DNA from 2 places in the Chromobacterium sp. ATCC 53434 genome. Region 2 is predicted to be linked to the other one. Evidence: predicted binding sites of a transcription regulator. Region 2 holds the regulator's gene; the other holds the start of a gene.
The links. The regulator FNR, encoded in region 2, switches genes on or off when oxygen is low (the NO sensors DNR and NnrR bind a similar motif). The targets are predictions, from matches to a motif close to TTGATNNNNATCAA.

Region 1: ccoN (cytochrome-c oxidase, cbb3-type subunit I) is a predicted target of FNR. The motif match lies at 4,368-4,381, and genes of this name have one in related genera.

Annotation. Positions count from the first base shown of each region.
Region 1 covers NZ_CP025429.1:3,698,994-3,714,952, reverse strand. The annotation lists gene ccoG (cytochrome c oxidase accessory protein CcoG) at 1-944, opposite strand, end outside; gene ccoP (cytochrome-c oxidase, cbb3-type subunit III) at 1,053-1,982, opposite strand; gene CXB49_RS16320 (cbb3-type cytochrome c oxidase subunit 3) at 1,979-2,170, opposite strand; gene ccoO (cytochrome-c oxidase, cbb3-type subunit II) at 2,174-2,788, opposite strand; gene ccoN (cytochrome-c oxidase, cbb3-type subunit I) at 2,805-4,229, opposite strand; gene CXB49_RS16305 (M61 family metallopeptidase) at 4,691-6,484, shown strand; gene pepN (aminopeptidase N) at 6,579-9,197, shown strand; gene CXB49_RS16295 (Hsp20/alpha crystallin family protein) at 9,263-9,688, opposite strand; gene CXB49_RS16290 (ABC transporter substrate-binding protein) at 9,805-11,511, opposite strand; gene CXB49_RS16285 (MFS transporter) at 11,585-12,787, shown strand; gene CXB49_RS16280 (alpha/beta hydrolase) at 12,846-13,766, shown strand; gene CXB49_RS16275 (RidA family protein) at 14,465-15,736, shown strand; gene CXB49_RS16270 (2OG-Fe(II) oxygenase) at 15,900-15,959, shown strand, end outside.
Region 2 covers NZ_CP025429.1:690,600-706,558, reverse strand. The annotation lists gene rpsF (30S ribosomal protein S6) at 1-222, opposite strand, end outside; gene CXB49_RS03200 (hypothetical protein) at 367-663, opposite strand; gene CXB49_RS03195 (metal-sensitive transcriptional regulator) at 720-1,046, opposite strand; gene CXB49_RS03190 (multicopper oxidase family protein) at 1,095-2,573, opposite strand; gene CXB49_RS03185 (inositol monophosphatase family protein) at 2,712-3,503, opposite strand; gene CXB49_RS03180 (RNA methyltransferase) at 3,649-4,413, shown strand; gene CXB49_RS03175 (hypothetical protein) at 4,403-4,630, shown strand; gene CXB49_RS03170 (IS630 family transposase) at 4,659-5,705, shown strand; gene CXB49_RS03165 (DUF1853 family protein) at 5,680-6,444, shown strand; gene fnr (fumarate/nitrate reduction transcriptional regulator Fnr) at 6,502-7,248, opposite strand; gene hemN (oxygen-independent coproporphyrinogen III oxidase) at 7,355-8,761, shown strand; gene CXB49_RS03150 (methyl-accepting chemotaxis protein) at 8,987-11,002, shown strand; gene CXB49_RS03145 (sodium:alanine symporter family protein) at 11,154-12,569, opposite strand; gene CXB49_RS03140 (ABC transporter substrate-binding protein) at 12,916-13,647, shown strand; gene ugpQ (glycerophosphodiester phosphodiesterase) at 13,713-14,462, opposite strand; gene CXB49_RS03130 (sn-glycerol-3-phosphate import ATP-binding protein UgpC) at 14,425-15,537, opposite strand; gene ugpE (sn-glycerol-3-phosphate ABC transporter permease UgpE) at 15,551-15,959, opposite strand, start outside.

The DNA of each region.
Region 1 (15,959 bases), 2.1 Mb from region 2:
GGGTAGCTCATCTTGTCCATCACCTCGTCGCAGGCGTCGATGCAGGCGGCGCAGCCTATGCACTCGTACTGCAGGCCATTGCGGATGTCGATGCCGACCGGGCACACCTGGACGCAGATGCTGCAATTGATGCAGGAGCCGAGTCCCTGCGCCTGCGGGTCCGAACCCTTCTTGCGCGAGCCGCGCGGTTCGCCGCGGGCCTCGTCGTAGGAGATGATCAGCGTGTCGGCGTCGAACATCACCCCCTGGAAGCGGGCGTAGGGGCACATATACTTGCACACCTGCTCGCGCATGAAGCCGGCGAACAGATAGGTGAAGCCGGCGTAGAAGAACATCCAGAACATTTCCCACGGACCGTAGCCGAAGGTCGGCAGCGCCGCGGTCAGGCTGCGTATCGGCGTGAAGTAGCCGACCAGCGTGAAGCCGGTCCACAGCGAGAACGCGATCATGATCGCGTGCTTGATCGTTTTCAGCCTCAGCTTCCTCATGCTCATCGGCGCGGCGTCCAGCTTCATCCGCTTGCCGCGGTCGCCTTCGACCCACTGTTCTATCCACAGCATGATCTCGGTGTAGACCGTCTGCGGACAGGAATAGCCGCACCACAGCCGGCCGGCGATGGTGGTCCAGGTGAACAGGCCGAAGGCGCAGCACATCAACAGCGCCGCCAGATAGACGAAGTCCTGCGGCCAGATGGTCAGGCCGAACAGGTAGAACTTGCGGCCCACCATGTCGAAGAACACCGCCTGGCGACCGTTCCATTGCAGCCAGGGCAGGCCGAGATAGGCCAGCTGGGTGCCGAGCACGAACAGGACGCGGAAATTGTTGAACATGCCCCTGACCGCGCGCGGGTAGATTTTCTTCTGGGCTTCGTACAGCGAGACGGTGGCGCCGTCGCTGCCGGCGGTCTCGACCTTGACGGGGATCTTATTCAACGAGTCGGACATTGCGTTTTCCTGAACGGGACCCGGCGCGGCGTCAAACGATGCCGCCGGCCGGGGCCCGTGGTGGAGCAGGAGAGGGGCGCCGCCCGCCGGGCGGGCGGCGGGCCGGGTTTACTGCGGGGCTTTGGGGTTGTTGGACAGGCTCCAGACATAGGCGGCCAGCAGATGCACCTTGCCTTCGCCGAGGAAGTCCTTCCAGGCCGGCATCTGGTTGTTGCGGCCGTTGGTGACGGTCTCGATGATGGTCTTTTCGGTGCCGCCGTACAGCCAGTTGCCGGACGGGTGGGTCAGGTTGGGCGCGCCCAGTTGCTGATTGCCCTTGCCGTCGGGGCCGTGGCAGGCCGAGCACAGCGTGGCGAAGGTCTCCTTGCCGCGCGTGGCGCGCTCGGCGTCGAACTTCTTCTTGGTGACCGACAGCGACAGCACGTAGTTGGCCACGTCCTTGACCTTCTCCTCGCCGAGCACCGCGCCCCAGGCCGGCATCTGACCGTGGCGGCCGTGCAGGATGGTGGTCTTGATGGTGTCGGGCGAGCCGCCGTACAGCCAGTCATGATTCACCAGATTGGGGAAGCCCTTGGCGCCGCGCGCGTCGGCGCCGTGGCATTGCACGCAGTAGGTCTGGAACAGGCGCTTGCCCATTTCCTGCGCCTGCGGGTCGCCCGCCACCGCCTTCAGGTCCTGTTTCAGGAATTTGTCGTACAGCGGCTGGTACTTGGCCTCGGCCTTGGCGCGTTCTTCCTTGTACTGGCCGAGCGAGGTCCACTTGAAGTAGCCCTTGAAGTCGCCCAGGCCCGGATACAGCACCAGGTAGACGACGGCGAACAGCAGCGTCAGGTAGAACATCAACATCCACCAGCGCGGCAGCGGATTGTTGTACTCGGCCAGGTCTCCGTCCCAGACATGGCCGGTGATCTGGACTTCCTCCCCCTTGTTGACCGTGGTCTTGGACTGGGTGAATACCAGCAGGGTCAGCCAGATCAGGCCGCCCAACACGATCACGATAATCCAGATATTCCAGAAATCGCTTGTGAATTGACTCATTTTCTTGCTCCGCTGGAGGCCTGCTCGCGTCCGGCCTCCTCTACCTTGTCGTCATCGAGGAAGGGCAGGTTGGCTGCCTCCTCGTACCGGCTCCTGGAGCGTTTGCTATAGGCGATGATCAGCACCACGATGAAGAACGCGAAGCAGACCACGGTGAACAGCGAACGTCCGAACGTAACCCAGTCCATGGCTCAGCGCACATTCTTCAGCGCAAGGCCGAGGCCCTGCAGGTAGGCGACCAGCGCGTCCATCTCGGATTTGCCTTCGACCTGGGCCTTGGCTTCCGCGATGTCCTTGTCGGTGTAAGGCACGCCGACCTTGCGCAGCGCCTCCATCTTCAGCGGCATCACGTCGGCGTCCACCAGGTTCTTGGCCAGCCACGGGAAGGCGGGCATGTTCGATTCCGGCACCACGTCGCGCGGATTGGTCAGGTGCACGCGGTGCCATTCGTCGGAGTAGCGGCCGCCGACGCGGGCCAGGTCCGGACCGGTGCGCTTGGAGCCCCACTGGAACGGGTGGTCGTACACCGACTCGCCGGCCACCGAATAATGGCCGTAGCGCTCGGTTTCGGCGCGGAACGGGCGGATCATCTGCGAGTGGCAGTTGTAGCAGCCTTCGCGGATATAGATGTCGCGGCCGGCCAGCTGCAGCGAGGTGTACGGCTTGACGCCGGCTACTGGCTCGGTGACCGACTTCTGGAAGGCCAGCGGCAGGATTTCGACCAGGCCGGCGACGCTGACCACCAGCAGGGTCAGTACGATCAGCCAGCCGACATGTTCTTCTATCAGTTTCTGGATTTTGTCCATGATTGTTCTTGTCCGATTAGTGTGCTTGCGCGGTGATGGCCGGAATCTTGGCATCGACGGCGCGGCCGGCCGATACCGTGCGGAAGGTGTTGTAGGCCATCAGCAGCATGCCGGACAAATACAGGGCGCCGCCGAGGAAGCGCACGAAGTGGTACGGATAGGTGGCTTTGACCGCCTCGACGAAGGCGTAGGTCAGCGTGCCGTCCGCATTGAGCGCGCGCCACATCAGGCCCTGGGTGACGCCGGAAATCCACAGCGCGGCGATGTAGAGCACCACGCCGACGGTGGCGAGCCAGAAGTGGGCCTCGATCAGCTTGACGCTGTACATGGTGTCGCGGCCGAACAGGCGCGGAATCAGGTAGTACATCGAGCCGATGGTGATGAAGCCCACCCAGCCCAGCGCGCCGGAGTGAACGTGGCCGATGGTCCAGTCGGTGTAGTGCGACAGCGCGTTGACGGTCTTGATCGACATCATCGGACCTTCAAACGTCGACATGCCATAGAAGGATAGCGATACCACCAGGAACTTCAGCACCGGGTCGGTGCGCAGTTTGTGCCAGGCGCCGGACAAGGTCATGATGCCGTTGATCATGCCGCCCCAGGACGGCGCCAGCAGCACCAGCGAAAACACCATGCCGACCGACTGGGTCCAGTCCGGCAGCGCGGTGTAGTGAAGGTGGTGGGGACCGGCCCACATATAAGTGAAGATCAGCGCCCAGAAGTGCACCACCGACAGCCGGTAGGAATACACCGGGCGGCCGGCCTGTTTGGGCACGAAGTAGTACATCATGCCGAGGAAGGCGGCGGTCAGGAAGAAGCCCACCGCATTGTGGCCGTACCACCATTGCACCATCGCGTCGACGGCGCCGGCATAGACCGAGTAGGACTTCCACAGCGTCACCGGCACGAAGGCGGAGTTGACGATGTGCAGCAGCGCCACCGCCAGGATGAAGGCGCCGTAGAACCAGTTGGCCACGTAGATGTGCTGGACCTTGCGGATGGCGATGGTGCCGAAGAACACGATGGCGTACACGATCCAGACCACGGCGATCAACAGCTTGATCGGCCACTCGAGCTCGGCGTATTCCTTGGCGAAGGTGTAGCCGAGCGGAAGGGTGATCACGGCCAGCACGATGACCAGCTGCCAGCCCCAGAAGGTGAAGGCTGCCAGCTTGTCGGAAATCAGGCGGACGTTACAGGTGCGCTGCACCACATAATAGGATGTGGCGAACAGGCCGCAGCCCCCGAAGGCGAAGATGACGGCGTTGGTGTGCAGCGGGCGCAGCCGGCCAAAGTGGAACCACGGGCCGAAGTTGAGTTCGGGCCAGACCAGCTGGGCCGCGATGATGACGCCCACCAGCATGCCGACTATGCCCCAAACTACGGTCATGATGGCAAACTGGCGCACCACCTTATAGTTATAAGTGGGTTGCGTTTCCATTTAAGGTTATCTCCAAGGTTGCTAACTTCAGAACACGACAAACCATGGCGGCTTGAACTTCGCGCCTGCAACCCAATCTGGAGGGGAAGGCTAGAGGCAAGCCGCGGGGAACCGAATCTGCAAAGTTGAACCAGGTGCTTGACCTGTATCGATAGGCTTTGATGTCTGTATTAGCAGTTCGCAGGCCGTTTCGACAGCACCAAATTTCCACTTGACCAATGCCGTTATTCTAAAACAATTGCAATGTGCGAGCCAGAAGCATAATCAGCATGATCGGTCCCGGTATGTCTTTTCCTGCGTCGTTTCAAGAGTAGCGATGTGAACAGTTCATATTGCCACTCATGCAATTGTATTGGTCTGTCGGCGCCACTCATTGATATGGATCAATACGGCATAAATGACGGCGCTAAATACGCGCCGATGCTAGAATCATCAGGTTTTGCAACGCTTGCAGGCTGCTCATGACCCTCTCCGCTCCCGTACACTACACGCTGCGTCCGGCCTCGCCGCAGGCGCATCTGTTCGATGTCACCGTCACAGTCACGCACCCGGCCAAGAATGGCCAGGTGTTTTTTTTGCCGACGTGGATTCCCGGCAGTTATATGATCCGTGAATTTTCCAAACACATCGTCAGCCTGGCCGCGGAGGCTGGCGGCAAGGCGGTGCCGCTGCGGCAGCTGGCGAAGAACCGCTGGCAGGCGGCGCCGGCCAAGGGCGAGCTGACGCTGCGCTATCAGGTCTACGCCTTCGACCTGTCGGTGCGTGGCGCCTATTTGGACGGCGAGCGCGGCTTCTTCAACGGCACCAGCGTGTTTCTGGCGGCCGAGGGCTACGAGAACGAGTCCTGCACCGTGGACATCCAGGCGCCGGACGGAAAATTTCATGCCAATTGGAAAGTGGCGACCAGCCTGCCGGCGGTCGACGTCAAGAAGAAGAGCGGCTTCGGTCTTTACCGGGCGGCTGACTACGACGAATTGATCGACCATCCGGTGGAACTGGGCGATTTTCACAAGGTCAGCTTCAAGGCCTGCGGCGTGCCGCACGAGTTTGTCGTCTCCGGCCGATTCCAGGCCGATCTGAAGCGGCTGGCCGACGACTGCAAGAAGATCTGCGAATACCAGATCAGGCTGTTCGGCGAGCCGGCGCCGTTCGATCGCTATGTGTTCATGCTCTTCGTCGGCAAGGATGTCTACGGCGGTCTGGAACATCGGGCGTCGACGGCGCTGGTGGCCAACCGCGACGATCTGCCGGCGCCGGGCGCGGCCGAGATCGGCGACGGCTACCTGAAACTGTTGGGCCTGATCAGCCACGAATACTTCCACAGCTGGAACGTCAAACGGATGAAGCCGGCGGCGTTCGCGCCGTACGACCTGAACCGCGAGGGCATGACCCGTCTGCTGTGGGCCTTCGAGGGCATCACCTCCTACTACGACGACCTGACCCTGGTCCGCTGCGGCCTGATAGACGAGAAGCGCTATCTGGGTCTGTTGGCCGAGACCATCACCGGCGTGCAACGCGGCGCCGGCAGACTGAAGCAGACGCTGGAGCAATCGAGCTTCGAGGCCTGGACCAAATACTACCGCCAGGACGAGAACAGCCCGAACAGCATCGTCAGCTATTACACCAAGGGTTCGCTGGCGGCGCTGGCGCTGGATCTCGTCATTCGTCGCGACAGCAAGGGCAAGCAATCGCTGGACGATGTGATGCGCGCGCTGTGGAGCAAGTGGCTGGCCGACGGCAAGGGCCTGGAAGAGGACGAGTGGGAGAAGATCGCGATCGAGACCACCGGCCTGAAACTGAAACCGTTCTTCGATCTGGCCTTGCGCAGCACCGAGGATTTGCCGTTGGCCGAGCTGTTGGCGAGCCAGGGCGTGGAGCTGAAATTCGAGGCGGCGCAGGGCGCGTCCGACCGCGGCGGCGTCGTCGACGCCTTCGCCGGCAAGCCGGCGCCGCTGACGCTGGGCGCCAGGACCGCGGCCGATGCCGCCGGCGTCCGGCTGGTCCAGGTGCTGGACGGCGGCGCCGCCCAGCAGGCCGGCCTGTCCGGCGGCGACGTGGTGGTGGCGGTGGACAAGCTGCGCGCCTACGATTTGGACAAGCAGCTTGCCCGGCTTCAGGCCGGCGACACGATCAAGCTGCATGCCTTCCGCCGCGACGAGTTGATGACTTTCGAGCTCGTTGCGCAAGCGGCGTCCGACGATACCTGCCGCCTGAAACTGGCGGCAGGCGGCGGCAAATGGATTGCGGGCCGCTGACCAAGCGGCCGGCATGTCGACAATAAGCGGCGTCGATCAGGCGCCGCGCTGTCTATGAATGAGACCGGCGGGGACGCCGGCCCAAGGAGGATACATGGCGCAGCAGCCAGAAGTGAAATATCGCAACGATTACCGGGCTCCGGCCTTCCTGATCGACCGCGTCGATCTGGTGTTCGACATCGAAGACGCGTTCACCCGCGTGCAGTCGCGGCTGGTGGTGACTCGCAACGACGGCAGCGTCGATGCCGACCTGAAGCTGGACGGCAGCGCCAAGCTGGTGTCGGTGCTGCTGGACGGCGAGAGGCTGGACGAGGGCCGCTACCGTCTCGCAGACGACGTGCTGACGGTGAGTCAGGTGCCGGACAGCTTCATTCTGGAAGTGGAGACCGAGCTAGACCCGGCCGCCAACACCAGCCTGATGGGCCTGTACGCGTCCGGCGGCAATCTGTTCAGCCAGTGCGAACCGGAAGGCTTCCGCAAGATCACCTATTATCTGGACCGTCCGGACGTGATGGCCAAGTTCACCACGACGATCAAGGCCGACAAGCAGAAGTACCCAGTGCTGCTGTCCAACGGCAACAAGGTCGGCGAGGGCATGGTCGACAAGAAGCGCCACTGGGTCAAATGGGTCGATCCCTACCGCAAGCCGTCCTATCTGTTCGCGCTGGTGGCCGGCAAGCTCGTGGCGCTGAAGGACAAGTTCGTCACCATGCGGGGCCGCGAGGTGGCGCTGGAGATCTGGACCGAGCCGGCCGACCAGGACAAGACCGCCCACGCGATGGAGTCGGTCAAGCACTCGATGAAGTGGGACGAGGAGCGCTTCGGCCTGGAGTACGACCTCGACATCTATATGATCGTCGCCGTCGGCGACTTCAATATGGGCGCGATGGAGAACAAGGGCCTCAACATCTTCAACACCAAGTATGTGCTGGCGCGCCAGGATACCGCGACCGACGCGGACTTCGAGGATATCGAGGCGGTGATCGGCCACGAATACTTCCACAACTGGACCGGCAACCGCGTCACCTGCCGCGACTGGTTCCAGCTGTCGCTGAAGGAAGGCTTGACCGTCTACCGCGATCAGGAATTCAGCGCCGACATCTACAGCCGCGCGGTCAAGCGCATCGAGGACGTCAAGGGCCTGCGGATGGCGCAGTTCCCCGAGGACGCCGGCCCGACCGCGCACCCGATCCGCCCGGACAGCTATATCGAGATGAACAACTTCTACACGATGACCGTGTACGAAAAGGGTTCTGAAGTGGTGCGGATGTACGAGACGCTGCTGGGCCGCGACGGCTTCCGCAAGGGCATGGACTTGTACTTCAAGCGCCACGACGGCCAGGCCGTCACCTGCGACGACTTCCGCGCCGCGATGGCCGACGCCAACGACGCCGACCTGTCGCAGTTCGCGCTGTGGTACAGCCAGGCCGGCACGCCGCGCCTCGCCGTGTCGTCCCGCTACGACCCGGCCGGGCAAAGCTATACGCTGACCGTCAAGCAGAGCTGCCCGGCCACGCCGGGACAGCAGAACAAGTTGCCCTTCCATATTCCGCTGGCGCTGGGCCTGGTCGGCGCCGACGGTCGCGATCTGCCGCTGCGCCTGGCCGGCGAGGCCGAGGCCGTCGGCGTCTCGCGCGTGCTGGACGTCAAGGCCGCCGAGCAGAGCTTCACCTTCGTCGACGTCCCGGCCGAGCCGGTGCCGTCGCTGCTGCGCGGCTTCTCCGCGCCGGTGAAGCTGGAGTACGACTGGCGCGACGAGCAGCTGGTGTTCCTGATGGCCAACGACAGCGACAGCTTCTGCCGCTGGGAAGCCGGGCAGATTTTCGCCGAGCGCCTGTTCAAGCAGCTGATCGTCGACGCCGCCGCCGGCCGCGAACTGCAACTGTCGGCCACCTTCGTCGGCGCCTTCCGCTCGGTGCTGAAGGACCTGAGCCTGGACCCGGCGTTCAAGGCGCTGATGCTGAGCCTGCCGGCCGAGAGCGAGATTCTGGAGATGGTGGACAACGCCGATCCGGCGGTGATCCATCAAGTGCGCGAATTCGTGCTGGACCAGCTGGCGCAGGCGCTGCGCGGCGAATGGCGCGAAGCTTACGAGCTGAACCTGACCCGCGACTACAAGCCGCAGGACTCCGGCAAGCGCAGTCTGAAGAACCGCGCGCTGTGGATGCTGAACCGGCTGGACGACGCCTGGCCGGCCGAGGTCGCCGGCAAGCAGTGCCTGGACGCGGACAATATGACCGACCAGATGGGCGCGCTGCTGGCGCTGCGCGACCGCGACGGCCAGGAGCGCGACGCCTGCTTCACCGCCTTCGGTTCGCGTTGGCAGCAAGAGGCGCTGGTGATGGACAAGTTCTTCACGCTGATCGGCAGCAGCCAGCTGGAAGGCACGTTGCAGCATGTGCAGGCAGCACTGCATCACCCGGCGTTCAGCATCCGCAACCCGAACAAGGTGCGCGCGCTGCTGGGCGCCTTCGGCGGCAATCTGTTCCACTTCCACGCCGAGGACGGCAGCGGCTACCGCTTCCTGGCCGACCGCATCCTGGAACTGGACGCGATCAATCCGCAGGTCGCCAGCGGTCTGAGCCGCGCCTTCCGCCGGCTGCTGAAGCTGGAGCCGGGCCGGCAGGCGAAGATGCGCGCCGAGCTGGAGCGGCTGGCCAAGGCCGAGTTGTCGAAGGACGTCTACGAGATCGTGTCCAAGATCCTGGCCTGATCCCGCTTTGATGTCGTCAAAAAACGCGCCGGGAAACCGGCGCGTTTTTTATTGCCGCAGCCTGCTTATTCGATCCGCAGCCGTTGGCCGGCGCCGCCGTTGCGCCGTTTCGGCAGCGTCAGGTTCAGCACGCCGTTCTCGTAGCGGGCGCTGGCGGTTTCGCGGTCTATGTCCTGCGGCAGCTGGAAACTGCGCGACACCAGGCCGTAGTAGCGCTCGTTGCGCAGCGGGCGCTCGTCCTTGCCCTGCTGGTCGTACTGCCGGACTTCGGCCTTGATCGTCACCAGCGCGCCGTCGATCTCCACATGGATGTCCTCCTTGCCGACGCCGGGCAACTCGGCCTCGACCTGGTAAGCCTCGCCGGTTTCCTTGACGTCCATCTTGATCTGCGCCGGCAGCGCGTCGCCGTGCAAGGGCTTGACCAGGAAACCCGGCGTGAAGTCGCGGAAAAACTCGTCAAACAGGCTATGGCGGGCGGGCAGCATGCTCATTTGCTTCTCCTTTCAGTTCATGGGCTTACGACGGATTCGCCGTCCTGTAGCCAAAGATGAGGCGCATGTCCGCGCTTTCAAGAGGCGGTGCGCGTCCGGATTTGACGCGCGTCAATTCAGCCGCGCAGCCACAAGCCGGCGAAGTCGGTCCAACCGTTGCCGCCCAGCTGCAGGCCGGCCAACTGAGGGCTGGCGTCGTGGCCCAGCGTCTCGTGCGACAGCGGCAGCATCCAGCCTTCGGCCACCAGCCAGTCGCCGGCGCGGCGGTAGCCGTCCTCGCGCGCGGCGAATTCCGGCTCGGCCTGCAGGCGGCGCATGTCCCGGGCCAGGCGGGCGGAGGCGTCGGGCGACAAGCCCAGCTGCAGCGTGCTGCAGCCGCTTAGCCATTCGAACATGCCGTAGTCGCGGTCGTCGTGCAGCAGCTCGCTGCACAGGATCAGGTCGGCGCGGTCGCGCCAGCCGGCGCTGCCGAAGAATTCGCGCCGCGACAGACCATGGATCTCCAGCGCGATGCCCGACTGCGCAAGCCGTTTCGCCAGCGCGTCGGCCAGCGGCGGGAAGCAGGGCAGATCGTAATGGAACAGCGTCAGCCGCGCGCCGTCCAGCCGCGGCGGCGGAGCCGGCGCCGGGCGCGGATGACGCCAACCGGGTTGCAGCCCCAAGGCCGGCGCGCGCTCGTCGCAATCGGCCACCGGATGCGGCTCGGCCAGGAAGCGCATCAGCGGCAAGCGCTGCTCGGCCGCCACGCGGATGCTGCGCGGCGACAGCAGCAGATAGGTGCAGGCCGATTGCAGCATGGTGGCGCCGCGCAGATTGCCGTATTCCAGCCGCAGGTGGAAATCCTGTTCGGCCGGGGACGGGATGATCCACAACTCGATCGCGTCCAGCAGCGCGCGCTCGCGGTAGTGCTGGTCGAAGGCGGCCAGTTTCAGCCGTTGCGGGCTGAGCAGCTCGACGCGGAACGGCCCGCTGCCCACCGGCATGCGCTCGAAATCGGCGCCGCGCCGCATCGGCACGATGGACGAATTGGCGGTGGCCAGCCGCTGCGGCCACAGCCGGTCGGCTTCGGACAGCCGGCAGCTGAACGACAGCGCGTCGTGCACGTCCACCCGTTGCAAGTGGGCGTACAGCGAGTGGTAGGGATTGTCCGGCCGCTTCAGTCTGAGCAGGCTGGCGGCGGCGGTTTCGGCGTCCAGCGGCCCGCCGTCGTGGAAACGCAGGCCGGGACGCAGCCAGAAGCGCCAGTTCCGGCCTGCCGCGTCGGCTTCCCAGTGATGGGCCAGCGCCGGCCGCAGTTCCTGGCCCAGGCGGTCGTGGCGGCACAAGCGGTCGAATATCTGCCGCACCAGATGCGATTCCAGCCGGGAGTCGACGTGCTGGGGATCCAGCGTCAACGGCGCGTGCGGTATCGGGATGCGCAGGCTGCGCCCGCTGTCGCCGGCGCCAAGGTGCTGCGGCAGGGCGGCCAGCAAGCGCTGTTGCCGGGCCGGTTCCAGCCGGGAAAAAGCCTGTTCCAGCTGGCCGCGCGCCAGCATGCCTTGCAACTGCTGCCATTCCAGTTCGTCCGGCCGCTGCAGCAGCCTGAGCGTGGAGCGGTGGCCGCGTCCGCGGCCGGCCCGCCACTCCAGCCAGCCCCGTTCGCGCATCCTGGCCAGTTGCAGCCGGGCGTTGCGCTCGCCGCAGCGCCACAGTTCGGCCAGCTGCGGCAGGCCGGGCTGGGCCGGGGCATCGCCATAGGCCGCATAGAGTTGCTGATATTGCTGCTGCAGCCGCATAGCCGTTCCTGGTGGGTGGGTAGGATAAAAGCGGAAGTATTTATTCATGGGTGCATCCATTTTTACATTCCGCTTTATCGGCAATACTGCAGCGGTTCCCTTTGCTTTACAAGGTGTTGTCGTGGATCTGCGTTCTTCCGTGGTGCGGCGCGTGCTGCTGTCTTCCTTTTTGCTGTCCCTGTCGCGGGCGGTGATTTCTCCGCTGCTGGTCCTGGCGCTGGGCAAGCAATTGCAGTTGTCGGTGCAGGCCACCGGCGCCTTGCTGGCCGCGGTGCTGTTCGCCTCGGCCCTGCTCGGCCTGTATGGCGGCTACTGGCTGGACCGGCTGCCGCGCGGCCCGGCCTTGCGCGGCGCGGCGGTGGCGATGGGCGCCGGCAGCGTCTTGCTGCCTTACGGCCACAGTTACGCGACGGTGGTGACGGCGCTGGCGGCGGGCGAGCTGGCGATGGTGGTGTACGGCATCGCGGTGAAGGCGATACTCAGCGACGTGGTGGCCGAGCAATGGCGCAGCAAGGCGTTTTCGATGCGCTACACGCTGGCCAATGTCGGCTGGGCACTGGGACCGATGTTGTGCGCCGGCATGTTGTTCTGGCACGAGACGGCGCCGTACTGGCTGGGCGGCCTGCTGGCGCTGGCCGGCCTCGCGGCCCAGCCCAGGCTGCCGGAGCGGCGGCACGATCCGGCCGAACTGCCCGACGGTTTCGCCGCGACGCTGCGCACGCTGGCCGGCGACCGGGTGCTGGTATGGTTCACCGTCAGCAGTCTGCTGGCCTACGTGGTCTATGGCCGTTTTTCCGGCTACCTGCCGCTGTACCTGCTGACGCGGATGGACGAGGCCGAGGCGATGCGATGGATGTCGGCGCTGATCAGCTGCAACGCCGTCGTCGTGGTGCTGCTGCAATACCCGCTGGGCCGGCTGCTGAAGCCGAACCGGCTGATGCGGGCCATCGTCGGCGGCTTCCTGCTGATCGGCGCCGGCATGCTGTGGCTGGGCAGCGTGGACAGTCTGCCGTGGATGTGCGCGGCGATCGTCTTGTTCACGCTGGGAGAGATCGTGCTGGTGCCGGCCGAGTATCTGTATATCGACGCGATCGCGCCGGACGCGCTGAAAGGCAGTTATTACGGCGCGCAGAACCTGGCCTCGCTCGGCGGCGCGCTGGGGCCGGCGATGGTCGGCGCGCTGTTGTCGCATGGACCGTCCTGGGTGGTGTTCGCGATGCTGGCCTTGCTGTGCGTGGCCGGCGCGGGGCTGGCGCTGTTCGGCGAGCGCTTGCGGCGGGGCGACGCACGGGCGGCTTTTCCTTTGCCGGGTTCTTTGTCATGATCAATCGTTTGCTTGAATCGCCGCGCAGACGGCGAGGGCATCACCGAGCGAGGAGACCATGGAGAAACTGCAGCAGGATTTGTGGGTGCCGGTCGGCGACGGCGAGCGCCTGTACCTGAAACGCATTTGCGGCCGAGTCGGCGGCGAGCCGGTGCTGATGGTGCACGGCGTGATGGCCAACGGCCGTACCTTCTATACCGAGTCGGGCAAGGGCCTGGCCCATTATCTGGCCGACGCAGGCTACGATGTCTACGTCGCCGATCTGCGCGGCCGAGGCCGCAGCACGCCGAAGACCGGCCCGCGCTCGCGTCACGGCCAGACCGAGACCATCTGCGAGGACCTGCCGGCGCTGCATGCCTTCGTCCGCGAGCACGGCGGCGGCAGGCGCGTGCGCTGGATCGCGCACTCCTGGGGCGGCGTGCACATGACGAGCTGTCTGGCGCGCTTTCCGTCTATCGCCGCCCAGGTGGCCAACGCGGTGTATTTCGGTTCCAAGCGCAGCGTCCGGGTGCGCAATCTGAACAAGTGGATCGAGGTCGATTTCCTGTGGAGCATCGCCGCGCGCTGCTTGATCAAGGCCTGCGGTTATCTGCCGGCGCGGCGCATCGGCCTGGGCGCCGACGACGAGAGCGACAAGAGCCATCTGCAGAGCAAATTGTGGGCGCAGCCTAGGCCCTGGGTGGACAGCGACGACGGTTTCGATTACGCCGCCGCCGCGCGGGGCGGCCATCTGCCGCCGATACTGTATTTCGCCGCCGCCGCCGACCCCTGCCGCGGCCATCCGGACGACGTTCGCCGTTTCCGCGACGAGTCCGGTCCGCATGTGTCGCGGCTGCATCTGCTGGCGAAGCGCGCCGGCAATCTGCACGACTACAACCATGTGTCGCTGCTGACCCATCCGGACGCGCCGCGCGACCACTTCCCGCTGGCCCTGGACTGGCTGGCCGGACGCTACGACCAGGTGGCGGAGAATTATTGAGCCTGTTCGGCCGGCAGGGGCGGGCCGGCCATCGGCCCGGTCTTCTCCGGCCGCGGCCCCCTCCGTCGCTGCGGATGCCAGGCGTTCGGTGAAAATCCCCGCGCGGCATGCTTCATCAAAATCGGTGTCGATAGTGGAAATGCCTGCTGGCGAAGCGTGCGAGAAAATGGCCGGGAAGCGATTTTGACGCTTTCTGCTTTTTTAGCCGAATTGGCGGATTAATATTGGCGCCTGCTGTATTTGATTGATGTTGATCATTATCAAGTCTTGTCTGTTTTAAATATGTTTGGTTTTGAATGTATTCCGACCGCGAACCGATAAGGTAAACGATAATTTCCGATAAACGCGACAGGAGTTAAAGCGCTGTTTTATTCAAATATGGGACATGATGAATAAGTACGGCCAATAATGGCCTTGTTTTACTCAGTTTGAATTTTTGGCTGGCGTTTCTTTTGCCTGGAAACTGTATTGACAGCCCCAGGTAGGGAATCGATAAAATCCGAAATTGTGATTGCGTTGCTTCCGGCGCTTCGCTAAGCCAGCTCTGATGAGGCTTGTGTTGTCGATCTCGAGTTTTCTGCATCCGCTCGGACGCGATACCTGCCGAATTGATAGAGCCATGGCACTGTCGATTGGCGAGGCGATATAGATATGGCGATGCTGCGGGCTAAATTCAAACTGAACAGGTAATGATCATCATGAGTCGCTTCAATACGGTGTTGGCAAGAAATACGGAAAACGCGCCCAAGGGAATCGGGCCATATTCCCAGACCGTCGCTTTCTCTCATTACAATAATCTGTCCGCCCAGTTGCCGGTGGATCCGATGACTGGCACGCTGGTCGCCGGCGGCGCGAAGGAGCAGGCCGAGCAGTGTTTTAAAAACATCAAGGCCATCGTCGAAAGCATTGGACATGTAATGGACGATGTGGTCAGGATCACTATTTTTCTGCAAAACATCGCGGATATCGATGTCGTCAACCGGGTCTATTCAAGCTTCTTCCACGATTATGTTCCGACGCTGACGGTAGCCGCCGTAGCAGCCTTGCCCCTGGATGCGCTGGTGCAAGTCGAAGCGCTGGTTTCCAATGGCGAGGGCACCATTCCCGACGCGCCTCAAGCCGGGGACCTGATCAAGATCGCCAGCGATACCAATCGGGCGCCGACCAGTCCGCTGTCCACGCAATCGGTGGCCTTTTCCCACTACAACAATCTCTCGGCGCAGTTGCCGATTGATCCTCAGTCCGGGAAGCTGGTGGCCGGCGGCGCGAAGGAGCAGGCGGCTCAATGCTTGCAGAACATCAAGGCGATTTTGGAAAACATCGCCGTTCCGTTCGACGATATCGTCAAAATCAATATTTTCCTGAAAAACCTGTCGGATATCGAATCGGTGAACGAAGCGTGCCGCGCGTTCTTTCCCGATTCGGCCATCGCCCGCGCCGTCGCCTATGCTCCGGCGCGCACCGTTGTGGAAGTGTCGGCGCTGCCGATGGATGCGCTGGTCCAGATTGAAGCGGTGGCATCGCATGGAGACGGCACGCCGCCGCAGGCCGTCGAGGACAGGCATGGGATTGTGATAAAAGCGCACAATACCTCGGCTGCGCCTCGATGCGCGCTTTCCACGCAAACGGTGGCGTTCTCCCATTACAATCACATTTCCGCTCAGTTGCCTTTGAATCCCATAACTGGCGCGGTGGTCGCCGGCGGCGTCAAAGAGCAGGCCGGGCAGTGCCTGAGCAATCTCAAGGCCATCGTCGAAAGCATCGGTCATGTGATGAGCGATGTGGTCAAGGTGAATGTTTTTCTTAAAAACATCGCCGATATCGACGCGGTGGACGGGGTGTATGCGGCATTCTTCCCGGACGGCGTGCCCGCGCGCAGGACGGTGGGCGTCGCCGCGCTGCCTCGCGGCGCGATGATTCAGATCGACGCCGTGGTGGCCAACGCCGAAGGCACGCCGCCGGAAGCATAGGGCGCCGTTTTTCGAACGGGGGCCCGGGCATCGCTCGGCCCCTTTTTCAATGGCGCCGTCCGCGTCGTCCGGCGCTTCGTCGCCAAAGGGTTGATCTTTGACATTCGCCAGCGGGGGCGGCTTGTGGTAGAAAGCGTCAGCCCGTTTTTTGAGCAAGACAGACATGACCGCGCTGCAATTCGAACTCGACGCCGTACTCGACACCCTGGCCGACCAGGGCTGG
Region 2 (15,959 bases):
GATCTCGGCCAGGGTTTCCGACTGGCACTCAACGTTCATCAGAACGTAGTGAGCTTTGTGCAGCTTCTGGATCGGGTAAGCCAGTTGGCGGCGGCCCCAGTCTTCCAGACGATGGATCTTGCCTTCGGCGGCCAGAACCATACCCTTGTAGCGTTCGATCATGGCCGGGACCTGTTCGGACTGGTCCGGGTGCACGATGAACACGATTTCGTAATGGCGCATGTGAACTCCTTTTGGCTATTCGTAGCCTTCCGCCATGCGATTGCGAAAGGCAAGGTAGTAAACCGCAGTATTCTACGCACTTTGCCGCGGCCAGGCAACTTTCCATGCCTTTTCCGCCGCCGGAACGTCGCCGGCGCGGCGGATTTACAACTTCTTGTTGCGCTTGATGCCAACCACCACGCCGTCGCGCAGCGTGACGATGGTGGTGTACGGAACCTGCTCGTTGGCCAGCCAGCTCAGCTGGCGGGTCGTCGACACCGTGGTCACGCCGCTGGCCAAGGCGCCCCGATTGCTGTCGCTGCCGTAGTCCGGCGCGCCGGCCACCGACACCAGTTCGGCCTCCAGCATGCCGTTGTGCAGCTTGATATAGGTTTCAAACGGAATCGGCGCCGCCTGGGCGGCCCCGGCCAGCAACAGCGCGACGAATGCCAGTTTCCTCATCTCGAGCTCCCTGGAAAAAAGCCCGCAGGCGCGGGCTTGGGATTAAAGAGTCCGCCTCAGCGGACTTTCTTCACCACATCGATCAGCTCGGTCACCATGCCGGTGGCGTCGCCCTGCTGCAGCGCGCGCGCGACGCAGCCCTTCATGTGGTTTTCCAGCAACTGCAGCGCCACCGCGTCCAGCGCCGACTTCACCGCCGCCACCTGGGTCAGCACGTCCACGCAGTAGCGGTCGGACTCTATCATGCCGCCGATGCCGCGCACCTGCCCCTCTATCCGCGCCAGCCGCTTCAGCAGCGCCGCCTTGCCCGGCTGCACCACGCTGCGCTCGGCGGCCGGGGGTTCGTGACAGCATTCCTCATGCGGGGGGCGGGTATCGTTCATGGCGTGTCCTGGACATTCTATCGTCGCATTATCGCTTATCCTCCATCACTAGGCACGAACATCCAGCGTGCCCATCATCCCGGCGTCCTCGTGCTCCAGGATATGGCAGTGAAACATCCGCGGACCGGGCATATCCTGGCGGAAACGCAGCCTGACCTTCTGCCCCGGCGGCACATTGACCACGTCGCGCCAAGCCAGGTAGGACTCGCGCCGCCAGCCTTTGCCGTCGTGCCGCTCCGTCACCTGGAACTGGGTGCCGTGCAAATGGAAGGGATGGTCCATGTCGGCCCGATTGTCGATTTCCCACTCCTCCACCTCGCCGACCTTGCCGCTGAAGTCCATCCGGTCCATGTCGAAGGCCTTGCCGTTGATCAGAAACATCGCCGCCGGATTGCTCATGTCCTCGCTGAACGCCACCAAGCGCCTGACCGTCGGCTTCGGCAACGGCGCGATCGTCCGCAGCCTGGACGGCAGCGCCGCCGTCGTCTCCGTCGGCCCGGCCTCGACATCAAGCAGCGGCAAGGCCTTGCCCTGCTCCGGCCCCATCATCTTGCCGCGCGCGTACGGCAGCGCGATCAGGCCGGCCGGCTTGCCGGCGTCGAAACGGCCGGTGACGGCCAGTTCGACGCGCGCGCCCGGCGGCAACAACAGATATTCGACGCGGCGCGGCTTTTCGATCAGGCCGCCGTCGGTGCCGACCAGCCAGACCTCATGCGCCGGCAAGGCCAGCTTCAGCACCCGGGCGCTGGTGGCGTTCCAGACCCTCCAGCGCTGGCGCTCGCCACGCCCCAGCGCCAGCTTCGGCCGCCACGCGCCGTTGACCAGCACGAACTGGCCCTCGCGGCCATCCATCTTGTCGGCCTCGCTGTTGGCGGCGATCGCGCCGCCGTCGTCCAGCTTCAGATCGGACAGCACCAGCCAGCGCTCCGGCAGATGGGCCAGCGGATCGTTGCGGCTCCTGACGACGAACACGCCGGCGAGTCCGCGGTACACCTGCTCGGCGGTATGGCCGTGCGGATGCGGGTGGTACCAATAGGTGCCGGCGCTGCCGGGCGGCAGGGAGAAACGGTAGTCGCGGCCCTGGCCGGACAGGACCGGATCGTGCGGATTGCCGTCCTGATCGGCCGGAATCGGCAGACCGTGCCAGTGCACGGTGGTCAGCTGCGGCAGGCGGTTGTCGAAGCGCAGGCTGAGCGTTTCGCCCTCGATCAGCTCGATGGCCGGGCCGGGCACGCTGTCGTTGTACGCCCAGAATTCCGTCGCCGGCTTGCCGGGCAACAAGGGCAGATTCAGCGACGCCGCGGTCAGGCAGCCTTGCAGCGCGCCGTCCTTGCGCTCCAGCGGCAAGCGCTTCAGATCCGGCAGCGGCAAGCCGCTGGCCAAACCCAGCGCGGCGGCGTCCGGCATCGGCGCCGCCTCCCCCGTCGCCCCATGGCCGGCATGGGCCGACTCGGCCGATGCCGGCCTGAAGAACCACGGCGACAGGGCCAGCGCGCCCCCCCATTGCATCAATTGACGACGTTGCATCGCGCACTCCGTTAAGATACCCCACACGGGTATATTGAACCTAGAGTGGCGACGGTGGCAACAGTTCCGCGTCCGATGCCCGCGGGCATAAAAAAACGGCAGGCCATCGGGCCTGCCGTTTTTCGGAACGCTGTCCGCTTACTTGTTGACGTGCGGCGCCAGCAGTTGCAGCAGCTGGGCCAGCACCTTCGGGCTGCCGGCGACGATGTCGCCGGACTCGAACCAGCCCTGCTCGCCGGTCGGGTCGGTGACGATGCCGCCCGCCTCCTGCACGATCAGGCTGCCGGCTGCGATGTCCCACGGCTTCAGGTTCAGCTCGAAGAAGCCTTCGGTGCGGCCGCAGGCGACATTGCACAGATCCAGCGACGCGGCGCCTTCGCGGCGCACGCCGGCGGTCTTGCCTATCACGTCCTTCAGCATGCCGAGGTACTGATCGATATAGCTCTGATCGGAAACCGGGAAGCCGGTGCCGATCACGCACTCGTTCATCATGAAGCGCTTGGAGACGCGGATGCGGCGGTCGTTGAGGAAGGAGCCGACGCCGCGCGAGGCGGTGAACAGATCGTTGCGGTTCGGGTCGTAGACCACCGCCTGCTGGATCTGGCCCTTGTGCGCCATCGCGATCGAGATCGCGTATTGCGGGTGGCCGTGCAGGAAGTTGGTGGTGCCGTCGATCGGGTCGATGATCCATTCGTATTCGGAAGAACCCACGCCTTTGGCGCCGGACTCTTCTGCTAGAATCGCGTGCTTCGGATAGGCTTCGAGAATGACGTTGATGATCGCGTCCTCGGCGGCGCGATCCACCTCGGTCACAAAGTCATTGTGCTTTTTCTTCTCTACGCGGATGGCGTCGAGGTTGAGCGACGCGCGCTGGATAACACTGCCTGCGCGGCGAGCGGCTTTAACCGCGACATTGAGCATCGGATGCATTGACGGCCTCTACACTTGAACGATGGGCGGGTGTCCGTCGATGACGCGACACCCGCCAGTAACAATCTGGGTTAAGGAACAAAAAAACCCGACGCCTGGGCGCGGGCTTTTGATATATGCCCGCTATTTTAATGTGAAAACGCCAATGAATAAACCCCAAGTACCTGATTTTCTGCAAAACATCCGCGTAGTGCTGGCCCGCCCCAACCATCCGGGCAACATCGGCTCGGCCGCGCGCGCGATGAAAACCATGGGATTGAGCCGGCTGTACCTGGTTGAACCGAAAGCGTTTCCCAGCGACGAAGCGACCACGCTGGCCTCCGGCGCAGCCGATCTGCTGGAACGCGCCGTCGTGGTCGGCACGCTGTCGGAAGCGCTGGCCGACGTCACCGTCGCCTGCGCGCTGACCAGCCGCCGCCGCGAACTGACCACGCCGCTGGCGACGCCGCGCCAGACCGCGCCGGAACTGATCGCCCGCGCCCGCGACGGCGAACAGGTGGCCCTGGTGTTCGGCAATGAGACCTTCGGCCTGTCGATAGAGGAAGTGGAGCAGTGCAACCGGCTGCTGACGATACCCGGCAATCCGGACTACTTCTCGCTGAACCTGGCGATGGCGGTGCAGGTGATGACCTACGAGTTGTTCAGCCATACCGGCGTCGACGTCGAATACCTGCGCCCCGACGGCGAGGCCGCCACCCAGGGCGAGGTCGAGGGCATGTGCGGCCACCTGGGACAGGCGATGGACGACATCGGCTACCTCCAGCGCCGCAACGGCGAGCGGCTGATGCGGCGGATGCGCACCTTGTTCAACCGCGCCGGACTGTTGCGCGAGGAGATCGACATCTTGCGCGGCTTCTTCAAGCAGGTTCAGCGCGCCGCCGACGGCAGCCTGAAACGGGATGGCGACTGAAACCGTCCCCGACCTGCCCTGCGCGCACCCTGCGGTGCGCGATCTCGCCTTTCTGCTGACCTCCCCCTCCCCTTGGCATTGCGGCGACGAGCTGCCGGCGTGGCGGCTCCTGGGCGAGGACGGCCCGGCGCGCTTAAGCCGGCTGGCGCGGGACCCGGCCCCGCTGCTGGCCTGGCTCGCCGACGGCGACGGCAAGCGGCTATTAATCCGGCAGTAATAATCCGTACAGATTGTATACTTCCGGCATGGAAAAAATCGATGTGCGCAAGCTTGAACTGGCCGCCCGTGAGCAGCTGAGGCGTACCGCTATCCGGATGTACAAGCGAGGCCGGTCTCAAGCCAGTATTGCCGAAGAACTCGGGCTGCGCCGCCCCACCATTTCCGCCTGGGTGGTGCGTGAGGCAGCACTAGGTGCGCAGGGATTCAAAGAACAGAAGCGCGGTCGCGCCGAAGGCACCGGCCGTCGGCTGACCGAGGCGCAGGAAGCCCGGATCAAGCAGGACATCGTGGATCGCACGCCAGACCAGATGAAGCTGAGGTTTGCCCTGTGGAGTGCTCAGGCGGTCAAGGCTGTAATCAAGCAGATGTTTCTGATCGATCTGCCGATCCGTACTGTCCGTCTGTACTTGGCCCGCTGGGGCTTTACGCCGCAGCGCCCGCTCAAACGCGCTTATGAGCAGCGACCGGCAGCAGTCGAGAAATGGCTCAAGGAGGAATACCCGGCTATCGTCGCGCGTGCCAAAGCGGAAATGGCTGAAATCAGCTGGGGCGACGAATCGGCGGTGTCGAGTGTTGAGCACTTTCCGCGTGGCTACGCCCCAAAAGGCCAAACCCCAGTTCTGGTGTTATCCCAATCGAAAAGAGCGCGCATCAACTTGATTTCGGCCATTACCAACCAAGGCAAGATGCGCTTCATGCTGTACCGGGAGACCTTGACGGCCCGGGTGCTGATCAAGTTTCTGATGCGGCTGATCCGTGATGCTGGCGGCAAGAAGGTGTTCTTGATCCTCGACAACTTGCGCGTGCATCACAGCAAGCTGGTGCAAGCATGGTTGGAGGAGGAAGAGAACAAGAAGGCGATTGAGTTGTTCTTCCTGCCCAGCTACTCACCGGAACTGAACCCGGATGAATACTTGAACGGCGACCTGAAGGCCAGAATGAGCGCAGGTGAGCCGGTTCGATCAGACGGTCAACTTCAAGGGAAAGTGCTGTCCCATTTACGCTCATTGCAGAAGCAGCCGGCCAGAATCCGGTCGTACTTCCGGCATGAAAAAATCCGCTACGCGGCATGAGCTTTCTGTACGGTATTTGACTGCCGGATTAATAGGTCGATATGCTGAACGACTTTTCTATTTCTGGTTCCGCCACGCGCCGCACATCCGCGTCGCCGCGGAAAACCTGATTGTCATCGACAGCGGGCGCCGCACGGTGGGCGAGTTCGACTTCCTGCTGTGGCTGGACGGCGAGCCGTGGCACCTGGAGACCGCCAGCAAATTCTATCTGCAATTGGGCGACGGAGCCGACTCGCTGGTCGGTCCCGGCCTTCGCGACGCCTGGCGGTTGAAAGCGACCAAACTTGCCACACAATTGCGTCTGAGCCGCCATCCGGACGCCGCCGCGCGGCTGCCGGACGGTTTCGCCGACTGCCATGCCGGCGCCCGGCTGACCGGCTGGCTGTTCTTTCCAGCGGATCACGCCTTGCCGCCGCCGCTGGCGCCGGACGCCTTGCGCGGCTGGCACGCGCCGCTGGCCGAGACATGGCCCCGGCGCCGCGACGACTCGCGCTGGGCCTGGCTGCCGCGGCTGTCCTGGCTGGCCCCGGCGTGGCTGGAGCGGGCCGACACGCTGGACGAGGCGGCGCTGCGCGAGCGGCTGCTGGCCTGCCCGTCGCCGCAATTGGTGGCCGAGTTGCAGCCGGACGGCGACGGCCGCTGGCGGGAGGCCGCCCGCGGCTTCGTCACGCCGCCCGGGTGGCCCGATCCGCAGCGGCTGGCCGCACTGCGCGCCCTGATCGCCGGCCAGGCCGGTTGAAGACATGAAAAAAGGCAGGCCCATGGCCTGCCTTGCTCGATGCGGCGCCCGCCGGGCTCAATGGCCGCTGGCGTGCAGGCAACCGGAAATCAGGTCCTTCAGATCCTGCACCCGCACCAGCTGGATGTGCTTGTGGTCGACGGTGATCCAGCCCTGCTGCTGGAATTTCGACAGCGTGCGGCTGACCGTTTCCAGTTTCAGGCCAAGGAAGCTGCCGATTTCCTCGCGGCTCATCCGCAGGATGAAGTCGTTGGCGGCGAAGCCCCGGGTGGACAGCCGCTGCGACAGATTCAGCAGGAAGGCGGCGATGCGCTCCTCCGCCTTCATATTGCCAAGCAACAGCATCACGTTCTGGTCGCGGACGATCTCTCGGCTCATCAGCCGGTAGAAATGGTGCTGCAGGCTGGGAATGTCGCGGCTCAGCATCTCCATCCGGCTGAACGGCAGCTCGCACACCTCGCTGTCCTCCAGCGCGATCGCGTCGCAGCTGTGGCTGCTGGTGGAAATGCCGTCCAGCCCCATCAGCTCGCCCGACATCAAAAAGCCGGTGACCTGCTCGCGACCGTCCTGGCTGGCGACCGAGGTCTTGAAAAAGCCGGTGCGCACCGCGTACAGCGATTTGAACCCCTCGCCGCTGCGGAACAGGTACTCGCCGCGCTTCAGGCGGCGGCTCTGGCGGATCACCGTGTCCAGCTGGCTCATTTCCTCGCGGTTGAGTCCGACCGGCAGGCATAGCTCGCGCAGACTGCAGCTGGAGCAGGAGATTTTCAGTGAATGCAGGGAAGTTTGATTTTGTTCAGACATGCTGTGTTTGCCGCAAGCCGTCGAAGCTTGACCCTTGTCAATACGGAATTCGCAGGTTTTCCGCAAATTTACCAGTCCACCAGAAGTTTTACCATCCGAATACGACATGAAAACCACCCGTCCATTTTCTCCCGCCCATTTCGAGTTCGATCGGGAACTGATCGAACGCCTCGAAGGATCGGGACCAAGATACACGTCCTACCCGACCGCGGACCGCTTCACGCCGGGCTTTTCCGCTGACAATTACCAGCACAGTCTGCGCCAGCGCCGGATCGGAGCCAATCGCAAACCTTTATCATTGTACGCTCATATACCGTTTTGCAACACAATTTGTTATTACTGTGGCTGCAACAAGATCATCACCAAAAACAAGAGCCTAGCCGATCGCTACCTCGACTATCTGGAGCGGGAAATCCGCCTGACGGCCGAGGCGCTGGGCTGCCGCGAAAAGGTGATACAGCTGCATTTCGGCGGCGGCACGCCGACTTTCCTGTCCGACGTCCAGCTCGAGCGCCTGATGGGCATGCTGCAGGACAACTTCACGTTCCTGAGCGACGGAGAATATTCCATCGAGATCGATCCGCGCAAGGTTAAGCGTGAAACAATGTTCAAGCTGGCAGAATATGGCTTCAACCGGATCAGCGTCGGCGTGCAGGACTTCAATCCCGAAGTGCAGCGGGCGGTCAACCGCATCCAGAGCGAGGCCGAGACCCGCGCGGTGATCGAGGCCGGCCGCGAGGCCGGCATGAAATCGGTCAGCCTGGACCTGATCTACGGCCTGCCGCTGCAGAGCCGCGACTCGATGCGGCAGACGCTGGACGCCGCGATCGCGCTCGATCCCGACCGGCTGGCGCTGTACAACTACGCCCACCTGCCATCGGTCTTCATGCCGCAGCGGCGCATCGTCGAGGCCGAGCTGCCGTCATCGGCGGTCAAGCTGGACATCCTGCAGGACGCGGTGCGGACGCTGACCGACGCCGGCTACGTCTTCATCGGCATGGACCATTTCGCCAAGCCGGACGACGAATTGGCGGTCGCCCTGCGCCAGGGCCGGCTGCAACGCAATTTCCAGGGCTACTCGACCCACGCCGACTGCGACATGCTGGGCTTCGGCGTCTCGGCCATCGGCAAGGTCGGCTCCTGTTACAGCCAGAACGACAAGACGCTGGACGATTATTACGCCGCGCTGGACCAGGGCCGGCTGCCGGTGGCGCGCGGACTGGAGCTGGACAACGACGACGTGCTGCGCCGAACCGTCATCCAGGGCCTGATGTGCCGCTTCTCGCTGTCGGTGGAGGCGATAGAAGAGGTGCACGGCATCAATTTCGCCCAGTATTTTGCGGCGGAAATGCCACAGATTCGCGATTTCCAACAGCAAGGCCTGCTGTCCTTCGACGGCGACTTCCTGATGGTGGAGCCGAAAGGCCGCTTCCTGATCCGCAATATCGCGATGATTTTCGACCGCCACCTGCGCGAGCGCCAGACCCAGGCGCGCTATTCCCGAACCATCTGACCATCCCCTCCGGGCGCCGACGGCGCCCGGCTCCCGGCTCGAACGGCCAGTCCCGCCGCTTGTAACTGATGCGCCTGCTCAAAATCTTTTCGCGAGCAGCCCGCCCGGGCCGCTGCCGGTAGAGACTTTGAACAGGCTCTATACAGTAAAGGAGCTGCATCCCCGTTTCCTCGCCGTTCGCCCCCCCGCCGCCGCGCCACGACCGGTCCGCGGAAGGAGTTAGCCATGTCCACCCCCATCGTCCGGCTGATGCAGCGCCTCAGCTACCCGAAGCGCTTCGCCGTGATCGGCCTGGTCTTCGCCGTCGCCCTGCTCTACCTGGTGTACGGCCTGTATCGCAGCAACCAGGACAATATCGAGTCCACCGCCAAGGAGAGGGTGGGGGTCGCCTATATGCAGCCGCTGACCGCGGTGCTGGCGCAGGCCCAGCAGGGACAGGAGCTGTCGGTGCGCGCGGCGCTCGGCGACGCCCAGGCCAACAGCGAGCTGCCGTCGGCCGTTCAGCGATTGCAGGAGCGGTGGCAGGCGCTGCAGGACGTCAACGGCCGGCTCGGCGCCGAGTTGGCCAGCGACGCCGCCTGGAAGGACGCCGCCGCGGCCTGGAACAAGCTGAAAGCCGTCCAGTCCGCCCAGCCTTCGCAATGGATAGCCGCCTACGGCACTCTCAGCGACAAGCTGAACAATCTGATCGGCGCCGTCAGCGACAACTCCAACCTGACGCTGGATCCCGACATCGACACCTATTACCTGATGGACGCCGCCACCGCCAAGCTGACCACGCTGATCAGCCATCTGGGCGAGGCCAACGCCGTCGCCGCGCAGGCCGAAGCCAACCATGCGCTCGATCCCGCCCAGCGCGACCGCCTGGTGGAGCTGCGGCCGCTGATCGCCGAAGTCAACGACGGCCTGGCCGGCGACATCGCCAAGGCCGTCGCCTACAACGCCGGACTGAAAGCGGACATGTCGTCGCAGGGCGACCGGCTGGCGGCGCTGCTGAAAAGCCAGTTGCCGGCGATAGACGACGCCGTCGGCGGCAAGACCGGCGCCGGCGGGCTGAAAGTGGCCGGACACAGCGCCGACGCCGCCCAGGTGGTCTCCGCCTATATCGCCGGCGGCCTGGCGCGGCTGGACCAACTGCTGCAGGAGCGGATAGACCGCACCGCCAGCCAGCGCAACAGCTATATCGCCATCGGCGTCGCGGCGATGCTGCTGGCCATCTTCCTGTTCCACCAGCTCTACCTGTCGATCACGCTGCAGTTGGGCGGCGAGCCCGGCTATGTGCAGCAAGTGGTGGAACAGCTGGCGGCGGGCAGGCTGGACACCCGCATCCACCTGCGCGAGCGCGACGAGCTCAGCCTGCTGGCGGCGATCCGCCAGATGCGCAATCAGCTGCGCGAAACGGTGACCCAGATGCTGGAAACCTCGGGCGAGGTCAAGCGGGCGGCCGACGCGATGGCGCACAGCGCGCAAAGCATCACCGCCGGCAGCGCCCAGCAGAGCGAGGCGGCCGCCAGCATGGCCGCGGCGATAGAAGAGCTGAGCACCAGCCTGTCCGAGTGCGCGACGCAGTCGGAACAGGTCGACAAGCTGTCCACCGACGCCGCCAGCCGCTCGTCGGACGGCAACCGGGTCATCGCCGCCACCGCCAGCAGCATGGACGGCATCGTTCGCGACGTGTCCTCGGTGTCCGACACCATCAGCGACCTCGGCCGGCAGTCGGAGTCCATCGCCGGCATCGTCGACGTGATACGCGACGTCGCCGAACAGACCAATCTGTTGGCGCTGAACGCGGCCATCGAGGCGGCGCGCGCCGGCGAGATGGGCCGCGGCTTCGCCGTCGTCGCCGACGAAGTGCGCAAGCTGGCCGAACGCACCGCGCTGTCGACCACCGAGATCAGCGACATCGTCAGTCAGATCCAGAACACCGCGCAAAAGGGCAACGACAGCATGCAACAAGGCATGAAGTCCATCATGGACGGCCAGCAACGCGCCCGCGAGGCCGGCTCAAGCATGGACAACATCCGCCATTGCGTCGACGACGTGCTGGACAGCATCCACCGGATCACCTCGTCGCTGCGCGAGCAGAGCAGCGCCAGCCATACGCTGGCGCAGAGCGTCGAGCAGGTGTCGCGGATGTCCGAGCAGAACAGCCTGGCGGTCAGAGACAGCGCGAAAACGGCCGGCGAGCTGCAGGCGATCTCGCAACGGCTGGTGGGCCTGGCCGGACGCTTCACCGTCTAAGAGCCTGTTTACGATCTTTTTCCGCGCCCTGCATCCGGCAGAAAACCGCCGATGCCGCAAAAAGATCGTAAACAGGCTCTAAGAAGCTGTTCAAACAAAAAACCCGCCGAAAACGGCGGGCTTCTTCGTCATGGCAGGCTAGAAAACGGGCTCACCAAACGCCCTTCTCCACCTTGGCGGCCAGTTCCGGATACTGGTCGGCCTTGAACACCGGCGCGGCGACGCCGGCCTTCAACTGGCGCTGGTAATCGCCGAGCACGGTGAAGAAGTAGCGCGACAGCAGCACGATGGCCACCAGGTTGATCAGCGCCATCAGGCCCATCGCCAGATCGGCCATGTCCCACACCAGCGGCAGGCTGGCCAGCGCGCCGAACAGCACCATCGCCAGCACCACCAGGCGGAAAGCCAGCAGCGCGCGCCTATTGCTGCGGATGAACTCGACATTGCCCTCGGCGTAGGCGTAATTGCCCAGAATGGACGAAAACGCGAACAGGAACATCGCCACCGCCAGGAAGGACACGCCTATCGGGCCGAACTGCGACTCGACGGCCTTCTGCGTCAGCGCCACGCCGCTGAGGCCCTGGTCGTGCACGCCGGACAGCAGGATGATGGCGGCGGTCGCGGTGCACACCACCATGGTGTCGATGAAGACGCCGAACATCTGGATCGCGCCCTGGCTGGCCGGATGTTTCGAAGTGGCGGTGGCGGCGGCGTTCGGCGCCGAGCCCATGCCGGCCTCGTTGGAGAACAGGCCGCGCTTGATGCCCAGCATCATCGCCTGGCTGACCGCGTAGCCGGCCACGCCGCCGGCCGCCTGCTCCAGGCCCAGCGCGCTCTTGACAATCAACACCACCAGGCCCGGCAGTTCGGCCGCGTGGATGGCCAGCACGTAGAAGGCCATCAGCAGATAGATCAGCGCCATCACCGGCACCAGCCACTCGGCCACGCGCGCCACCGAGCGCACGCCGCCGAAGATCACCGGCGCGGTCAACAGCACCAGGCCGATGCCCACCGCGTAGCGGTTCCAACCCCAGGCGCCTTCCGTCGCGGCGACGATGGAGTTGGCCTGCACCGCGTTGAACACCAGGCCGAAGGCCAGGATCAGGCACAGCGCGAACACCACGCCCAACCAGCGCAGGCCCAGGCCCTTCTGGATGTAGTAGGCGGGGCCGCCGCGGAAAGTGTCGTCGTGGTGGCTGGTCTTGAACAGTTGAGCCAGCGTCGACTCGACGAAGGCGCTGGACATGCCGAGCAAGGCGGTCAGCCACATCCAGAACACCGCGCCGGGGCCGCCGGCCGCGATGGCGATGGCGACGCCGGCGATATTGCCGGTGCCGACCCGGCTGGCCAGCCCGGTGGCGAAGGCCTGGAACGGCGAGATGTCGTTCTTGCTGACATGGCCGCCGCGGCCGCCCACCATTTCGCGCCAGCCGCGCGAGAACAGCCGCAGCTGCAACAGGCCGGAACGCAGCGAGAAATACAGGCCCACCGCCAGCAGCAGGGCGATCAACACCTTGCCCCACAGCACGTCGTTGACGGCATTGATCAAAGAATGAAACAGCTCCATGGTACTCCTTACCTTGCTGAGCGTCGGCATCGGTCCGCCGCCAGGCGGACCCTGCTCCCGGTCTGCGCCGGGTATGCGCCAAACGCCGGACACGCGCCCGCCGGGCAAGCCTGTCTGGCCGAATGGCTGGTATGAAATGGGAGAGCGCCGGCGGAAAGCCGGCCCGCGTTTCGCGTGGAATGCGAAATCAGATCGAATCTACAAAGGAAAGCCGGCACTGGCAATCGGATAAAAGTGAATGAAATGAAAACAGACCGTCACATGAATAATAGTCTGTTTACAAATCATTGTGCCGCCGCTACGCGGTGCTAAGCTGGGAATCGACGCAGACGGAGCGGCAAGGCAAATGAAAGCGATCGGCTATTGGCTGGCGATGTTGTGGGCCGCGGCCTGCCTGGCGGCGGAAAATCCGCCGTGGCGGCTGGTCGCCGACGCCAGTTTCGAGCCGTACAGCTATCTCGCCGACGATGGCCGCACGCCGCAGGGCCTGGATGTTGAATTGGTGCAAGCGGTGATGCGCGAGGCCGGCGCGCCGTTCCGCATCGGCCTGTTGCCTTGGGAGCGGGTCAAGCTGCTGCTGGCGCAGAAGGACGCCGACGCCGGCTTCGTCTTCACCGGCACCGCCGAGCGCCGCGCCCAGTACGAACTGGTCGGCCCGCTGCGCAAGGGACAGACGGTGTTCATCACGCTCAGGCAGAGCGCGCTGCAAGGCTGGCGCAGCCTCGACGACCTGAAGCCCTACATGATAGGCCAGGTGCACGGCTACGCCTACGACACCGATTTCGACCAGGCTGATCTGCAGCGCGACCTGCACGCCAGCTCGCCGCGCCAGCTGGTGGCGATGCTGCTGGCGCGCCGTGTCGACATCATCGTCGGCGACAAGGTGCAGCTGCTGTACTTCATCCAGCAACAACAGGCCGGCGGCCTGGTGCGGGTGCTGGCGCGGCCGCTGGTGGAAATGCCGCGCTACGTCGCCTTCGCCAAGGGCGATCCGCGCGCGCGGCAGTTCGAGACGGCGCTGAGGCGGCTGCAGCAGAACGGCGGCCTGCAGGCCGTCTTCCAGCGCTGGCCTCAATGATGGAGCCGAGAGCCTGTTTACGATCTTTTTGCGGTATCGGCGGTTTTCTGCCGGCCAGCAGGCTCTTACCGCGCCGGCAGCAAATCCAGCCGGTCGGTGCACAGGCTGTCCACGCCCCAGTCCAGCAGCCGGCGGGCATCGGCCGCGTCGTTGACGGTGTAGCACAACAGCTGGTAGCCGGCGGCCTTGATCGCGCGCGCCAGCGGCTCGGTCAGGGTCTTGTGGTCGCAATGCAGCGCGACGCAGTCCAGCTCCTCCAGGATCGCGCGCCAGTCGGCCGGAATCTCCTCGCACAGAAAGGCGCGCGGCAGCGCCGGCTCGGCAGCCTTGGCCGCGCGCAAGGCGTCAATCTCGAACGAGGACAGCAGCGGCGGCACCGCCGCGCCGGCCCACAGCTTCGCGGCCTCCTGCGCCACCAGCCGGCCGGTTTCTTCTTCCCGGCGGGGACAAGGCTTGATCTCTAGATTCAGCGACATGCCTTGCGCCAGGCAGTAAGCGGCCACATTGGCCAGCGTCGGCAGCGCTTCGCCGGCGAAGGCGGCGCCCTTCCACGCGCCGGCGTCGAGCCGCGACAGCTCGGCCATGAACATGCCGGCGGCCAGGCCCTTGCCGTTGCAGGTGCGGTCCACGGTGTCGTCGTGCAGCAGGAAGCAGACATTGTCGGCCGACAGCTTGACGTCGCACTCCGCCGCGCGATAGCCGTGGCGCACGCCCTCGCGGAAGCCGGCGATGGTGTTTTCCGGCGCCAGCGTGCCCCCGCCGCGGTGGGCGACGACCTCAGGATACGGCCAGCGGCGCTTGCTCTGCTGCGACATATGCGATTCTCCGTTGGGTTTCAGCGTCAAACAGGTGCAGCGACTCGGCGCGCACCGTCACTTCCAGCCAGCTGCCCGGCTCGGGCCTGTGGCCGTGGGCCAGCCGGATCACGACGCGCTGCCCGGCCGCCAGGCCGTAGGCGTAGTTGTCGGCGCCCAGCATTTCCACATTGTCGACGCGCATGTCCAGCGCCTGGCCGGGCTCGCCGCCGACGCGCAGATGCTCGGGACGGATGCCGGCCTTGAGCTTGCGGCCTGCCAACGCCGCGTCCGGCCGCGGCAGCGCCAGCGACGCGCCGTCGCCCAACAGCAGCCGCTCGCCGCGCGCGTCCGCCTCCGCGTCGAACAAATTCATCCCCGGCGAGCCCATGAAGGCGGCGACGAAGGTCGAGGCCGGCCGGTCGTAGATCTCGTCCGGCGCGCCTATCTGCTCGATATGGCCCTTGTTCAGCACGATGACGCGGTCGGCCAGCGTCATCGCCTCCACCTGGTCGTGGGTGACGTAGAGGCTGGTCGTGGCCAGCCGACGGTGCAATTGCTGGATCTCCAGCCGCATCTGGCCGCGCAGCTTGGCGTCCAGATTGGACAACGGTTCATCGAACAGGAAGACCGCCGGCTCGCGCACGATGGCGCGGCCCATCGCCACCCGCTGGCGCTGGCCGCCGGACAACTCGCGCGGCTTGCGCTCCAGCAGCTGCTCCAATTCCAGCACCGCCGCCACCTTGCGCACCCGCTCGGCGATGTCGGCCTTCTTCAGGCCGCGGAGCTTCAGCGCGTAGCCCATATTGTCCGCCACCGTCATATGCGGGTACAGCGCGTAGTTCTGGAACACCATCGCGATGTCGCGGTCCTTGGGCTCCAGCTGGTTGACCAGACGCTCGCCGATGCGGATCTCGCCCTCTTCTATGCTTTCCAGCCCGGCGACCATGCGCAGCAGCGTCGACTTGCCGCAGCCGGACGGACCGACGATGACGACGAACTCGCCGTCGGCGATGTCCAGCGAAATATCTTCCAACACCCGGCGCTCGGCGCCCGGATAGCGCTTGCGCACCTGGTTCAGCTTCAATGTTGCCATCTGGCAGCCTTTCTCATTTTTCGTTGTCGACCAGACCCTTGACGAACCAGCGCTGCATGCCGATCACCACCGCCAGCGGCGGCAGCAGGGTCAGCAGCGCCGACGCCATCACCAGATGCCATTGCACCGCGCCCTCGCCCAGCATGCCCTTGATCGCGATCACCGAGGTGGACATCGCCGGATCGTGGGTGACCAACAGCGGCCACAGATACTGGTTCCAGCCATAGATGAAGGTGATGACGAACAAGGCCGCGATATTGGTGCGCGACAAGGGCAGCACCACATCGATCATGAAGCGGATCGGCCCCGCGCCGTCCACCCGCGCCGCCTCCATCAATTCCTTGGGCAGCGTCATGAAGAACTGCCGCAGCAGGAAGGTGGCGGTGGCGGATGCGATCAAGGGCAGCGTCAAGCCGGTGTAG